Regions from separate parts of the Pseudomonas sp. NPDC087336 genome, predicted to be linked through region 1. Evidence: riboswitches for the same ligand, from Rfam matches in the RefSeq annotation. Region 1 holds a riboswitch; the other holds the start of a gene.

Region 1 (7,648 bases):
AACGGTTATGGCGAGGCACAGTGGGTGGTCCACGAAAGCACCACGCTCACCCTCATGGGTTTTTTCAACATCACCAAATACCCACCTTCCCTGCTGTTCCTGTGCCTGACGCTGGGCGTGGGGCTGTTGCTGCTGCTTGGCTTCGAGCGGGCCCGGCAGCGCCAATGGATCAGCATCCTGGCGGTATTCGGCGCGGCACCGATGTTTTTCTACCTGCTTCATCTGTATGTGCTGAAAATGCTTTATCTACTCAGCGTGGCGTTGTTTGGCCTGAACCAGGGCGACTACTTCGGCTTCGACGGCATAGGGGCCGTGTGGCTGACCGCCGTGATCCTGGCGGCAACGCTGTATCCACCGGTGCGCTGGTTCGCCGCATTGAAGGCGCGTCGTCGTGATATTGGCTGGCTCAAATACTTCTGACCGGGACTTCTTATCGGAGCTTAGGTTCGCCTCGGGCGGCATGATCGACTACCATGCCGCCGCCGGTTCCCAAACGGGAATAATAGGGAATCCGAGATGCTGCCAACGCATCAAACGGAACTGCCCCCGCAACTGTAGGTGCCGAGCCTGCTCCTGAACTGCCACTGGGATCGATTCCCGGGAAGGCTGGAGCATGCCATGACGCATCAGTCAGGAGACCTGCCGGCCAAGCAACAATCACTAACCGGCGGGGTGTCCGGGAAGGACATCTTTGCGCGCGTGTCACTTCGGTGATCGGCCTTGCGCTGCTTTTTCGGCAGCGCTCGATGATGTGTTTTCCAGACCTTGCACCCTGGCTGCGTGTACGGTTCAAATGGAGATTGCATCATGCTGTTGCCGCGCTTTTTCGCCCTTGTCACAGGCCTGGGTCTTTCTGCCCTCACCTGTGCCTCCCCTACCCATTACCCGCTGACGATCGAGAACTGCGGCAGCACACTGACGTTCGCCCACGCCCCTGCCCGGGCTGTGACGATCGGCCAGGCCGGCACTGAAATGCTCTTCGCCCTGGGACTCGGTGACAAACTGGTCGGCACTTCGCTGTGGTTCAATGATGTGCTGGCCAAGTACAAGGGGCAAAACGACAGGATCGAACGCCTGGCCGATAACGAGCCGAGTTTCGAGTCGGTGATCGGCAAACGCCCGGAGCTGGTCGCCGTCGAGCTTGAGTGGATGGTCGGCCCGCAAGGTGCCGTCGCTACCCGCGAGCAGTTTCACGAACTGCAGATTGCGACCTATCTCATGCCCTCGGACTGCGAGTCCAAGGACAACCTGGTGGGCGCCGACGGCACCCGCCTGCAGCCATTTCGCATTGACAGTCTCTACAAGAGCATCACCCAGCTGGCGGAGATTTTTGATGTGCAGGCGCGTGGGCAGCAACTGAACGCGCAACTGCAGGCCAGCCTGGCCAAATCCATTGCCGCGGTGCGAGACAAAGACCTCACGCACACCAGCGCGCTGGTCTGGTTTTCCAGTGCCAGCCTGGATATCGATCCCTATGTTGCCGGGCACAAGGGCATTCCCGACTTCATGCTGGGTACCTTGGGCGTGCGCAATGTGGTGCAGTCCGACGAAGAGTGGCCAACCGTTGGCTGGGAAACCATCGCCAAGGCCAACCCGACTTTCCTGGTCATCGCCCGCATGGATCGCCGTCGTTTCCCGGCTGATGACTATCAACAGAAACTGCAATTCCTGCGCAGCGATCCCGTGACCCGCAACATGGACGCGGTGAAAAACAACCGCATCATCATTCTCGACGCCATGGCCATGCAGGCCAGCGTGAGAATCTTTGACGGTCTCGAATCGCTGGCAACGGCCATCAACAGCTACGACCTGCCAAAATGACCGCGACGCTGATTCGCACTCTGCTTGCGCTGGTGATCCTGCTTGTGGCCGTGATTGCCGGTGTGGCCATCGGTGAAACCCGCATCGAACCCGGTGTGGTGTTCCAGGTGCTGGCCAACAAACTGTGGGCGGCCGGGTATGCCCTCGATCCCATCGACGAGGGCATCGTCTGGAACTACCGCCTGACTCGCGCGCTGGTGGCGGCAGCTTGCGGGGCGGGCCTGGCGACCTGTGGGGTGATCCTGCAATCGCTGTTGCGCAACCCGTTGGCCGATCCCTACCTGCTCGGCATTTCCGCGGGGGCCTCGACGGGCGCGGTGCTGGTGGTGTTGCTGGGCCTCGGTGCCGGCGCGATGTCGATGTCGGCCGGGGCCTTTGCCGGTGCCGTCGCCGCCTTCGCCGTCGTTGTGTTGCTGGGCCGTGCCAGCGGTTCGCCTGGTAGTACCGGCCAAGTCATCCTGGCGGGGATTGCCGGGTCGCAACTGTTCAATGCGCTCACGGCATTCTTGATCACCAAGTCGGCCAGTTCCGAACAGGCGCGCGGCATCATGTTCTGGTTGCTGGGCAATCTCAGCGGCGTGCACTGGCCATCCGTGTGGCTGGCCGCACCGGTTGCAATAGCCGGTCTCGCGGTGTGCCTGTGGCATCGCCGTGCACTGGATGCCTTCACCTTTGGCGCCGACTCCGCGGCCTCGCTCGGCATTGCAGTACGGCCTGTGCAATTTCTGCTGATCAGCTGTGCCGCCCTGGTGACAGCGGTGATGGTGTCGATCGTTGGTTCCATCGGTTTCGTCGGACTGGTGATTCCCCACGCCGCCAGGCTGTTGCTGGGCACTCGGCATACGCGCCTGCTGCCGGCCAGTGCGCTGGGCGGTGCGGTGTTCCTGGTGGCCGCCGATGTACTCTCGCGGACGTTGATCAAGGGCCAGGTGATTCCGGTCGGCGTAATTACCGCATTGGTCGGCGCGCCGGTGTTCGCGCTGATCCTGGTCAGTCGCAGGAACGCCCGATGAATGCTGTTGCTCCAGTTATCGACGAAGCCGTGCTGAGTTGTTCCAGCCTCGGATTGCATATCCGTAATGTTGAATTACTGCACGACATCCACCTGGACATTCGCCGTGGCGAAACCCTGGGCCTTGTCGGGCCCAACGGTTCAGGAAAATCCACGCTGCTCAAGCTGCTGGCCGGCGTGCGCCTGCCCAGCCGGGGAGTCATCCAGCTCAACGGCCAAGACCTCAAGGCACTGTCACGGCGAACCATCGCACAAACCCTGGCGGTGGTTGAACAGCAGGCCGACACCCAGGATGTGATCAGCGTGTTTGACGCCGTGGCCCTGGGCCGAACGCCGTGGCTGTCAGCCTTGAGTCCATGGTCGAAGGCGGACGAGGACATCGTCCATCAAGCCTTGCGTGACGTTGATGCGACGCATCTTTTGCGGCGCACCTGGCGTAGCCTCTCCGGCGGCGAGCGTCAGCGCGTGCATATTGCTCGCGCCCTGGCCCAGCGCCCGCAGATCCTGGTGCTGGACGAACCGACCAATCACCTCGATATCCAGCACCAGCTGGCGATTCTGCAGGTGGTTCACGCATTGCCGGTGACCACCGTGATTGCCCTGCACGACCTCAACCACGCACTGACCTGTGATCGCCTGGCTGTGCTGGAAAAGGGCCGCCTGGTCGCCCTTGGCAGACCGCTCGAGGTGTTGACCCCACAACGCCTGCTGGACACCTTCGGCGTCCACGCGCACTACCTCATTGACCCCTTCGACGGCGCGCACATCCTGCGCTTGCGCTCATCCTGACTCGTTTGTGGACACCCCGAAATGCCTACCCGATCGGCCATTCTCCTCGCCCTGGCAAGCCCATTCGCACTCGCTGATTCGGCTCAATCGCAAGCCAATGGATTTGTCCAGGACAGCGCCTGGAGCCTGCTCAATCGCACGGTCTACGACCATCGCGAGTACCTTAATGGCGCCCGCAATGGCGCTGCGCGTAATGCCTACAAACCGCGTGACGAGCGTAATGGCTACGCCGAAGAATGGGCCTACGGGCTGATGGGTACGGTGCAATCGGGCTTCACCCAGGGCCCGATCGGGGTGGGTATGGATGCCCACGCCTACCTCGGGACACAACTGGACAGTGGCGGTGGCCGCGCAGGGAAAGCACGATTGCTGGGGCTCGACAACCAGGGACATCCCAAGGACGCGTTCAGCCGCGGCGGCGCGGCGGTCAAACTGCGCCTGTCATCGACCGTACTGAGCTATGGCGAGCAGCGGGTGAAAGCGCCGGTGTTCAGTTCGTCCGACAGCCGCCTGCTCCCGGAGACCGCCACCGGCGTGTTTCTCGCCAGCAACGAATTCGAGGCACTGAAGCTGGTCGCAGGACACTTCACCGAAAGTACCGATCGAAACGCCAGCAGTCATGACCAGGGCTTTGTGGTCAACTACTCCAACGCCGCGAAAAGCAATGCCTTCGATCTCGCGGGCATGGTCTTCACGCCGGGAAAGAACCTGAACCTCAGCGTCTATACCTCGCGCTATGAAAACACCTGGAACCAGCATTACCTGGGTGGCACCTTCATCCAGCCACTGGACGAAACCCGCGCGTTGTCACTCAACCTGAACCTGTACCGCACCACCGATGAGGGCAAGTCGCTATCCGGCAGGATCGACAACACGACCTGGAGCCTGATGTCCACTTACACCCAAGGCCCCCATGGCTTCAGTCTCGGGTATCAGAAGGTGGACGCCAACACGCCGTTTGACTACGTCACCCGTGGCGCGATCTTCATCAGCAACGCCGTGCAGCTGTCGGACTTCAACGCTCCCCATGAACAGTCCTGGCAAGCCCGCTACGATCTGGATGCCACCCCCTGGGGGTTACCGGGCCTGTCCATGAGCGCCGCCTATGTGCGCGGCAGCCGGATCGATGGCAGCCATGTCGACCCGCAAGGCGGCTACGCCTATCTGGGTTATGGCGAAGGCGGCAAACATTGGGAACGTGACCTACTGGTGCGCTATGTGGTGCAAGGTGGCGCGGCGAAAGGCACCACCCTGTCGTTGCAACACAATGTGCATCGAGGCAATACGGCCCAGGCAGAACTGGACACGGATCAGGTACGCCTGGCTGTGGAGTATCCGCTGACGGGAAGGTTTTGAACCTGTTTGCGGTCAACGCCCTGGACAGACACCACTTAAGCCCTGATGCTTTGACATCGCTGGCAAAATGCGTTGGCCATGGAAGACATTTCCTCGTGGGCTTTGTGTGACAGTGACCCTCTCAAGCTCCACTACATCTGGAGCCTTTGGCAGATCGGCGAGGCGAGCGAACACGACTGGCGAGTAGAGTTGGACGCCACAAGGGAAACGATCGCACAAGGACGCATTGGCTTCGCTGACTGTTACATCGTTGGCCGAATAGATCCCCAGCTCGCGCGCGAACGAGCCAAAGCAGACACCACCCGCCGACGGAGTAAATTCGAACTACAGGTGCGCCTCCAACAGACGCTACTGACCTGGTACTCAGCGATGGATGAAGTGCTTCCCGGCAGAGTGCGATTCGGGTTTCCTTCAAAAATCCCCACCGCAGACAACCTTGATGGAAGATATTCGGTAACGGCCTTTGATCAAATGATCGCATCGCTCCCCAGAAAATAATCAGCCCTCTCGCCGACAGGGATTTCGAGGCTGGTGCAAAGAGCGTGAATTGATGTAAAGGCAATGTATAGGTGTAGTAGCCAGCCGCTGACAGAAAGGAACGCAAAATGCTTTATTTCCAGCAAATGTTGGGCATTGCCGTGTTTTCCATCACCGGTGTGTTGGCCATCAAGAAAGCCGATGTGGATCTGTTCGGTGCCGTGGTGCTCGGCATCATCACCGCTATCGGTGGAGGCACGATCAGGGATCTGCTGCTGGATCTGCCGATCTTCTGGATTGCAGACTTCAATTACATCTGGGCCGCCTTGTTCGCTGCGCTGCTGGCGTTTTTTTTGACCCAAAGACTGCAACGACGTTACCGTCTGCTGCTTTATCTCGATGGTTTGGCGGCTGCGCTGTTCGCGTTGGCGGCGACCGAAAAAGTCCTAGCATTGCAGCTTGCCGCGCCCTTGGCAGTGATGATGGGCGTGCTGACCAGCATCGGCGGCGGTATCGCACGGGATGTGCTGGCTGGCAGGGTTTCACTGCTGATGTCGCGAGAGATTTACGCCACGCCCCTGTTGTTGGGATGTACGCTCTACGTGCTGTTGCGAGACGTGTTCCCCTCGATCTGGATTGGCGGTTGGATTGCCTTGATTTTCACCATCGGTCTGCGGTTCCTGGCCATTTACAAGCATCTTCAGATGCCAGCGATTTTTTCTACCCGGCAGGGATGAATCGCCACCCTACGACGAACGCTGGAATGGACCCTCTCGACTATAAGGATTTAACGTTTATGGACATCACCTTTTCTCAAGTCAGCGAGCGTTTGAACGATCGCCGGTTCACGGTCGCAGGCAACACCCACGGGCTTTCTGGAACAGGCACTGTGTTTCATTACCATGTCGAGGGCGATGCCGTTTGGGGAACCTACCAGGGCGGCAGGATCCGCATCGGCAATCAGGTCGGCCGCGTGACAGGCCCCGATACCATCGAGCTTCTTTTTCATTGCCTGACCACGGAGGGTGAGATTCTGTCCGGCTGGTCTCGTGGCACGGTGGGCGTTGATCACGCGGGACGCACTACCCTGTCCTTCGTATGGGGTTGGTTGTCGGGTGCTACTGGAGGCGGGGAATCGAGTTACGTCGAGCTTGTCGCGTAGCAAACAACGGGCGGTGGCGCCGTCAGACTGCAAAAAGCCATGCAAGCCATGATCTTCACATTGTGGCGAAACCGGAGGATGAAATGAAAGGAAGCTGCGCTTGTGGGGCTGTAGGCTATGAGATCGACAGCATTGATACGCCCATCAGCCATTGTCACTGCAGTACCTGCCGCAAGACCCATGCCGCTGCTTATGTATCCACGGCTGGCGTATTGAAAGAGCACTTCAGGTGGACACGAGGCCTGGACGCATTGAGGCCTTTCGAGTCGTCTCCCGGGAAGATTCGACACTTCTGCTCCCACTGCGGATCGCACCTTGCGGCTGAGCGTAACGGCTCGAACGCGATGATCGTGCGCGTGGCGACGTTGGTCGAGGATCCTGGCTCCAGGCCCGAATATCACATCTGGACGGAGCAGGACGTCGCGTGGCTCAATGGGGAGGGTCTGCCAGGCTACTCACAATGGCAGCCTGGACGATGATGGAAAGTTTGCCTGGCCATATTCACGACTCGCCATCAACCAGTCTCACCCTGTGGCAGTCAGCGGGCCCCAGTTTCTGCCCGCTTGCCGAACGCACCTCAATCGGCATCAGCGCCTGGCCGCTCGCGTTGTCCTGCAACACAGAACGGGTCTCCTGTGGCTCGAACAAAAATCGTTCGCCCCACTGCCTCATGCAGACCACCAGCGGAAAAATCTCCCGTCCTTTCTCCGTGAGCACGTACTCCTTGTAGGCGCTGCCATCCGACGCCGGCCGAACGTCGAATATCCCGACCTCGACCAGCGCCTTCAGTCGCGATGCCAGAATATTCTTGGCCACGCCCAGGCTCTTCTGAAATTCGCTGAATCGGCGAATGTCGTCAAAAGCGTCGCGGATGATCATCAGCGACCAGCGATCGCCGATGGCTTCCAGTGTTCTTGCGACCGGGCATTCGCTGCCTTGCGGTGAAGCGTCGTCGAGCATTTTTTATCCTCGGGAAATGTGGTTGCAATTTGAAACCTGATGCTGCAACAATAAAAACAGGTTTTCAATTG
Region 2 (7,648 bases), on a different contig from region 1:
TTCGTGGTCGTTGATCGTTCCCACGCTCCGCGTGGGGATGCAGCCCGGGACGCTCCGTGTCCCACCGGTATCAGCCGCTACATTTGTGGCGTGGCTGGAACGCAGAGCGTCCCTTGATGCATTCCCACGCAGAGCATGGGAACGATCCTGCCTACGTATCTTCTTCTATATCCAGCAACAGGTTCTCCAGCGCTTCACGGTAATCCCCCGGTTCTTTCCACATCCCCCGCTGCTGCGCCTCCAGCATCCGCTCGGTCATATCGCGCAAGGCATGGGGGTTATGCTCGCGCACGAAGTCCCGGGTGTCCGGATCGAGCAGATAGGCATCGGCCAGCAGCGCGTATTGGTGATCGTCGATCAAGCGGGTGGTGGCGTCGAAGGCGAACAGGTTGTCGACCGTCGCAGCCATTTCGAATGCACCTTTATAGCCGTGTCGCTTGACCCCGTCGATCCACTTCGGATTGGCCGCCCGGGAGCGGATGACGCGGTTCAGTTCTTCCTTCAGTGTGCGGATCTTCGGCAGGTCCGGCTGGCTGTGATCGCCGTGATAACTGGCCGCCGCCTCGCCACTCAGGCTTTCCACGGCGGCCAGCATGCCGCCCTGGAATTGGTAGTAGTCATTGGAATCGAGCAGGTCGTGCTCACGGTTGTCCTGGTTTTGCAGCACCGCTTGCACCTGGCTCAGGCGCTGGGAAAACTGCTCACGGGCCGCGGTGCCTTCGTCAGACCCGCCATACGCGTAGCCGCCCCAACTCAGGTAAACCTCGGCCAGGTCCTCGCGGCTCTGCCACAGGCGACCATCGATGGCGCCCTGCACGCCTGCGCCATACGCACCGGGCTTGGCGCCGAAAATGCGCCAACCGGCCTGACGGCGAGCGGCTTCATCATCGAGCCCCGATTGCAGCAAGGCTTCGCGCTCGGCGCGCACCTTGGCCGCCAACGGATTCAAGTCGTGCGGCTCATCCAGCGCGGCGACCGCCTGCACGGCCGCATCGAACAACCGGATCAGGTTGGCGAAGGCATCGCGGAAGAAACCCGATACGCGCAAGGTCACGTCTACCCGCGGACGATCGAGCAAACTCAGCGGCAGGATTTCAAAGTCGTCGACCCGCTGACTGCCGGTGGCCCAGACCGGCCGCACGCCCATCAACGCCATGGCCTGGGCGATGTCATCGCCGCCGGTGCGCATGGTCGCCGTGCCCCAAACCGACAGGCCGAGCTGACGCAGGTGATCCCCATGGTCTTGCAAGTGGCGTTCGAGAATCAGGTTGGCGGATTGGAAACCGATGCGCCATGCCGTGGTGGTCGGCAGGTTGCGCACGTCCACCGAATAGAAGTTGCGCCCGGTGGGCAGCACATCCAGGCGCCCGCGACTCGGCGCGCCACTGGGGCCGGCCGGGACGAAACGACCGCTCAGGGCATCAAGCAGGCCGCGCATTTCTGCGGGACCACAGGCGTCGAGCCTTGGTGCGACCACCTCGCGCAGGTGGTCGAGGATGACTTGAACCTCAATCCAACGCGCCTCCTGTGGGAGCCAGCCTGCTGGCGGGCTCCCACAGGAGGTATTCAACACCTGCGAGATCAGCTGTGTGGCGAACAGCTCGAGGCGTTCGCGGGTGTCGCCGGTGGTGCGCCAGGGCTCATCGCTGAGCGACAACATTGCGTTGGGACGCGGCCCGATCCACGGTTCCGCCAACTTACAATCCAGCGGATCGAAGCCCAGCTCGAAGGCCTTGGCCAGCGCCCGCAGCAGGCTCGATTGCGCCCCTCGACCATCGCCCCGGGGGATGCGCAGCAGCGCGAGCAAGGTGTCGATCCGCAAGCGTCCGGCCGGCGACTCGCCGAACACGTGCAAGCCATCGCGGATCTGCGACTCTTTCAAGTCACACAGGTAAGTGTCCAGGCGTGGCAGCCAGATCGCCGCATCGGCATCGCTGTCCAGTCGCTCGTCCAGTTGCAGCTCGCGGTCGATGTGGGTATCGCGCACCAATTGCAGGATGTCGCGTTGCAGTTCCCGGGCACGCCGAGGATCGAGCAATTGCGCTTCGTAATATTCGTCGGCCAGCAATTCGAGGTTGCGCAGCGGGCCGTAGGTTTCGGCGCGGGTCAGCGGCGGCATCAAGTGGTCGATGATCACCGCCTGGGTGCGGCGCTTGGCCTGGGCGCCCTCGCCCGGGTCGTTGACGATGAATGGATAGATGTTCGGCAGTGGCCCGAGCAGCGCATCCGGCCAGCAGTGCTCCGACAGCCCCACGCCCTTGCCAGGCAGCCATTCGAGGTTGCCGTGCTTGCCGACATGGATCACGCCGTGGGCGCCGTAGGTATTGCGCAACCAGAAATAGAACGCCAGGTAGCCATGGGGCGGCACCAGGTCCGGGTCGTGATACACCGCACTTGGATCGACCTGGTAACCCCGCGCCGGTTGAATGCCGACGAAGGTCAGGCCAAAGCGCAACCCGGCGATCATCATTCGTCCGTCACGGCACATTGGATCGTTCTCGGGCGCGCCCCAACGTTCCAGCACGGCCTGACGATTGGCCTCTGGCAGCACATTGAACATCTGCAGGTAAGCGTCCATACCCAGGCTTTGCTGGCACGGGCGTTGATCGAGGGTATGGAGGTCGTTGCTGACGCCGCCGAGCAATTGCTGGATCAACGCGGTGCCGCTGTCCGGCAACCCGGCTGGCAGCGGATAACCTTCTTGATGAAGCGCGCGCAGGATGTTCAACGCTGCAGCCGGGGTATCGAGCCCCACGCCGTTGCCGATGCGACCATCGCGGGTCGGGTAATTGGCCAGGATCAGCGCGATTCGTTTTTCGCCATTGGGCACCCGCGCCAGATCGATCCAGCGCCGCGCCAGTTGCGCGACAAAGTCCATGCGTTCCGGCTGCGCGCGGTAGCAGACCACGTCGGACTGACTGCGCTCGCTGCGCCAGGCCAGGTCCTTGAAACTGATCGGCCGGCTGATGATGCGCCCGTCCAGTTCCGGCAGCGCAATGTGCATCGCCAGATCCCGAGGGCCGAGGCCTTGTTCGCTGGCGCGCCAGCCCGGTTCATTGTCCTGGGCGCAAATGGCCTGGATCACCGGGATATTGCGACGAAACGGGCGCAAGTGCGGTGCTTCCGGGCTGGATTGGGCGAAACCGGTGGTATTGAGAATCACCCCCGCCTCGACGTCATCCAGCCAGTCCTCGACCACCGCAAGGCAGCCGGGCTCTTTGAGGCTGGCCAGCGCAATCGGCAACGGATTTAGCCCTGCCGCCTGCAAACGCTGGCAGAAAATATCGATGAAAGCGGTATTCGCCGCCTGCAAATGCGAGCGGTAAAACAGCACCGCCGCCACCGGTTGACCACTGCGCCACTCCGATTGCCAGTCGCTCAGTGCCGCGGGACTTTTTCGCGGGTGGTAAATCGCCGTGCGTGGCAAGGTGTGCGGCTCGGCCCAGGCGTAGTCGCGATCCAGCCAACGATTGGCCAGGCAATGGAAAAAGTCCAGGGCATTGCCCATGCCACCCTGGCGCAGGAATTGCCATAGCCGGTCGCGATCTTCAACGCCCACGGTGCTGAGATCGCTGAGTTCCGGGTCCGGACGATCATCGCCAGGCACAAGGATCAGCTGCACACCACGCTGCGACAACTCCACCAGCCGCTCGACGCCGTAACGCCAATAGGCGATGCCGCCGTGCAGCGAAATCAGGATGACTTTGGCATGGCTCAGTACTTCGTCGACGTACAGGTCGACCGATGCATGGTTCTGCACCTGCATCGGGTTGGCCAGGCGCACACTCGGGTAGTCGTCGGGCAACTGCTGCGCCGCTTCGGCGAGCAGCGCCAGGCTGGAGTCGCCGCTGCACAGGATCACCAGCTCGGCGGGGGTTTGTCCAAGGTCGGCAATGTTGTCATCCGACACGAATCCGCCGGGCTGGGTCCTGAGCAGGTGCATGGGTTACACGCTGAGCGCGGCGCGCAATTGCGCTTCGAGCATTGCGGCGTCCAGTGCCTGGCCGATCAATACCAGGCGGGTGGTGCGCGCTTCTTCAGCGCCCCACTGGCGGTCGAAATGCTTGTCGAAACGGGTGCCCACGCCCTGGATCAGCAGGCGCATCGGTTTGTTCGGGACCGCGGCGAAACCTTTTACGCGAAGGATGCCGTGCTGCACCACCAGTTGGGTCAGCGCATCCATCAGCAGGCTATCGTCGGATGCCGGCAGTTCGATGGAGATCGAGTCGAAGGCATCGTGGTCGTGATCGTCTTCGCCTTCATGGTGGTGGTCGTGATGGCTGTGGCGGCTGTCGATATGCTCTTCGGAACCAGCACCGAGGCCGATCAGCACGTCCAGCGGCAGGCGACCGCTGCTGGCTTCGATGACTTTCACCGCTGGCGGCAATTCCTCGGCGACTTCCAGGCGCACGCGGGCCAGGTCTTCGGGGCTGATCAGGTCGGCCTTGTTGAGGATCACCAGGTCGGCGCTGGCCAGTTGGTCGGCGAACAGCTCGTGCAGGGGCGATTCGTGGTCCAGGTTCGGGTCGAGTTTGCGCATGGCGTCGACCTGGTCCGGGAACGCGGCGAAGGTGCCAGCCGCAACGGCCGGGCTATCGACCACGGTGATCACCGCATCAACGGTGCAGGCACTGCGGATTTCCGGCCACTGGAAGGCCTGGACCAGAGGTTTGGGCAGGGCCAGGCCGGACGTTTCGATCAGGATGTGGTCGAGGTCGCCGCGACGGGCCACCAGTTCGCGCATCACCGGGAAGAACTCTTCCTGCACGGTACAGCACAGGCAGCCGTTGGCCAACTCGTAGACGCGGCCGTTGGCTTCATCGATGGTGCAACCGATGGAACACTGCTTGAGGATTTCGCCGTCAATGCCCAGTTCGCCGAACTCGTTGACGATCACCGCGATGCGGCGGCCCTGGGCGTTGTCGAGCATGTGCCGCAGCAAGGTGGTCTTGCCCGAGCCGAGGAAGCCGGTGACGATGGTGACGGGGAGTTTGGCCAGTGTTTTCATCGGATGCCCTTTGGCAAGGTGGCGGGCATACGGGACGAGAACCGGCGACGCACAAGCGTGCCGCAAGGGTTCGCCACCGGATCACCCCGCCCGGTTGTAGTGAGAATCTGTATCGAGGCAGGTCTCCTGGCTGACGGCTGGCCAGTCGTTGGACTGGCGGTTACTGCGCCTTCCCGCTCGCGCCATGGCTGGCGCATGCAGTGGCATGGCAGAAACTGAACCGTTCACAGTTGCGGGGGCAGCCGCGGCATTGACCGCGTTCCCTTCTTAGCTTCGACAAACGCCGAAGAACCTCGAAAGCGCAAGGCTACGCATGGTATCGGGGCGGGTCAATGTCTTGTGTCGCCCGGATTAGATCGTTCACGCTCCGCGTGGGAACGATCCAACCCTCAGATGAGAACCCTTGCCAATTGACGCCCTACCCTCGCCCATGCTCTCCTACGCATCTTGTTACGGGTGCCCTTCACAGGGTGAAACGGGAAACCGGTGAATCATGTGCTTTACTTCCAGCCATGTCAGTCCGGTGCTGCCCCCGCAACGGTAAGCGAGCGAAGCGTCAGATCCACTGTGCCAATGCGGCATGGGAAGGTGATGCTGGAAGGTTCAGGCTAACGCCTGAGCCCCTCGTGAGCCCGGAGACCGGCCCGCAACACAAAGTGAACAATACGATCACTTCAATCAACAAACCCGCGGTGGGCGGGCGCTGTTCGGACTTCTGCGCGCTCGGTCGTGCGGGGCTCTGCTTGCGCTCTTATTCCCCGCTGACAGAACAGAGGGAAGCGCCATGTCGATTATCAGCAGCACCGGCCACAGCAATACCGCCAGCACCACCACTACCCTGTCCCAACGCCTGACCGCCGCCGTTTGTGCGTCGATCCTCGGCGCGTGCCTGGTGTATTTCGCCGGTTTCTCGCACATCGAAGCCGTTCACAACGCGGCTCACGATACGCGCCACAGTTCCGCGTTCCCGTGCCATTGAGACCTGCCGACATGATCAAGCGTATTGCGCAAACCGCAGGTTTCAGCGGGCTGCTGGCCGCCCTGCTGCTGACCCTGCTGCAAAGCTTGTGGGTTTCTCCGCTGATTTTGCAGGCCGAAACTTACGAAAAGTCCGAACCTGCGACAGTTGAAGTTCATGAACATGCCGCGGGTGTCACTGCCCACACCCACGACGCCGAAGCCTGGGAGCCGGAAGACGGCTGGCAGCGCGTGCTGTCGACAACTGGCGGCAACCTGGTGGTGGCGGTCGGTTTCGCCCTGATGCTCGCCGGTCTCTACACACTGCGCGCGCCGACCAAGACTTCCCAAGGCCTGCTCTGGGGCTTGGCGGGCTACGCGACCTTCGTGCTGGCGCCAACACTTGGCCTGCCCCCTGAGTTGCCAGGCACCGCGGCTGCCGATCTGGCGCAACGCCAGCTCTGGTGGATCGGTACCGCCGCCTCCACCGCTGTCGGTATCGCCCTGATCGCGTTCAGCCGCCACTGGCTGATGAAAGTCCTTGGCGTGGCGATCCTTGCCGTGCCGCATGTGATTGGCGCACCGCAACCGGACGTGCACTCGATGCTCGCTCCAGAAGCACTGGAAACTCAGTTCAAGATCGCTTCGCAGCTGACCAACGTGGCGTTCTGGCTGGCCCTGGGCCTGATGAGCGCCTGGTTGTTCCGCCGCAAAAGCGATGGCCAGTACCACGCATGACTGACCTCAGCACAGCGCCGACCCTGGTGGTCGGCCTGGGCTGCCAGCGCGGCTGCCCCGTCAGCACGTTGCGGGCACTACTCGACCAGGCACTGCAGGCGCACCGGATCGAACTGCATCGGATCAAGGCCCTGGCCAGCATCGACTTGAAACGCGATGAACCGGCCCTGAACGAACTGGCCGAACAGCTTGGGTTAGAGATGCTGTACTTCAGCAGTGAACAATTGGCCGCTTATCAACCGCACCTCAGCCACCATTCGCAGATCGCGTTCGAGCGTACCGGCTGTTACGGCGTGGCGGAAAGTGCCGCCCTGGCCTTGGCCGAACAGTTGGCCCAGTCGCCGGCAAAACTGCTGATTCGCCGACAAAAATATGCCCAGGCCACCCTCGCCTTGGCCGGCGCCGCGTAAAATCCCCGATAATCCGCACATTCGATCATGAGCAATCTTCATCTGAAGCCTTGCCCAGCCCCCATTTTCAACAGGAACCTTCGATGACCGTCTATTTCATCGGTGCCGGTCCCGGCGACCCGGAACTGATCACCGTCAAGGGCCAGCGCCTGATTCGCAGCTGCCCGGTGATCATCTATGCCGGCTCGCTGGTACCCACCGCGGTGCTGGAAGGACACAGCGCCGAACAGGTGGTCAACAGCGCCGAACTGCACCTGGAACAGATCGTTGAATTGATCAAGGCGGCCCATGCCAAGGGCCAGGACGTGGCTCGCGTGCATTCCGGCGACCCGAGCCTGTATGGGGCTATCGGCGAGCAGATTCGCCATCTGCGTGAGCTCGATATTCCTTTTGAAATCATCCCCGGCGTGACCGCCACGGCCGCCTGCGCGGCGCTTCTGGGCGCGGAACTGACGTTGCCGGACGTGTCGCAGAGCGTGATCCTGACTCGTTACGCCGACAAAACCGCGATGCCCGCCGGTGAAGAACTGGGCAA

Evidence for each region. Region 1 has a riboswitch for cobalamin ahead of ACIO0C_RS11455 (ABC transporter substrate-binding protein). Riboswitches for the same ligand answer to the same signal wherever they lie in the genome.
Region 2: linked by a shared signal. The riboswitch ahead of cobW (cobalamin biosynthesis protein CobW) and the one ahead of ACIO0C_RS11455 (ABC transporter substrate-binding protein) in region 1 are both predicted to bind cobalamin.

Annotation. Positions count from the first base shown of each region.
Region 1 covers NZ_JBIUYA010000009.1:108,483-116,130, reverse strand. The annotation lists gene ACIO0C_RS11460 (DUF1624 domain-containing protein) at 1-420, shown strand, start outside; cobalamin riboswitch at 467-662, shown strand; gene ACIO0C_RS11455 (ABC transporter substrate-binding protein) at 808-1,821, shown strand; gene ACIO0C_RS11450 (FecCD family ABC transporter permease) at 1,818-2,834, shown strand; gene ACIO0C_RS11445 (ABC transporter ATP-binding protein) at 2,831-3,622, shown strand; gene ACIO0C_RS11440 (OprD family porin) at 3,644-4,978, shown strand; partial or broken gene ACIO0C_RS11435 (hypothetical protein) at 5,036-5,476, shown strand; gene ACIO0C_RS11430 (trimeric intracellular cation channel family protein) at 5,584-6,192, shown strand; gene ACIO0C_RS11425 (hypothetical protein) at 6,252-6,617, shown strand; gene ACIO0C_RS11420 (GFA family protein) at 6,554-7,096, shown strand; gene ACIO0C_RS11415 (winged helix-turn-helix transcriptional regulator) at 7,119-7,577, opposite strand.
Region 2 covers NZ_JBIUYA010000005.1:232,107-239,754, reverse strand. The annotation lists gene cobN (cobaltochelatase subunit CobN) at 152-3,943, opposite strand; gene cobW (cobalamin biosynthesis protein CobW) at 3,947-5,008, opposite strand; cobalamin riboswitch at 5,107-5,319, opposite strand; cobalamin riboswitch at 5,446-5,671, shown strand; gene ACIO0C_RS07395 (CbtB-domain containing protein) at 5,793-5,987, shown strand; gene ACIO0C_RS07390 (CbtA family protein) at 5,999-6,703, shown strand; gene ACIO0C_RS07385 (cobalamin biosynthesis protein) at 6,700-7,113, shown strand; gene cobM (precorrin-4 C(11)-methyltransferase) at 7,197-7,648, shown strand, end outside.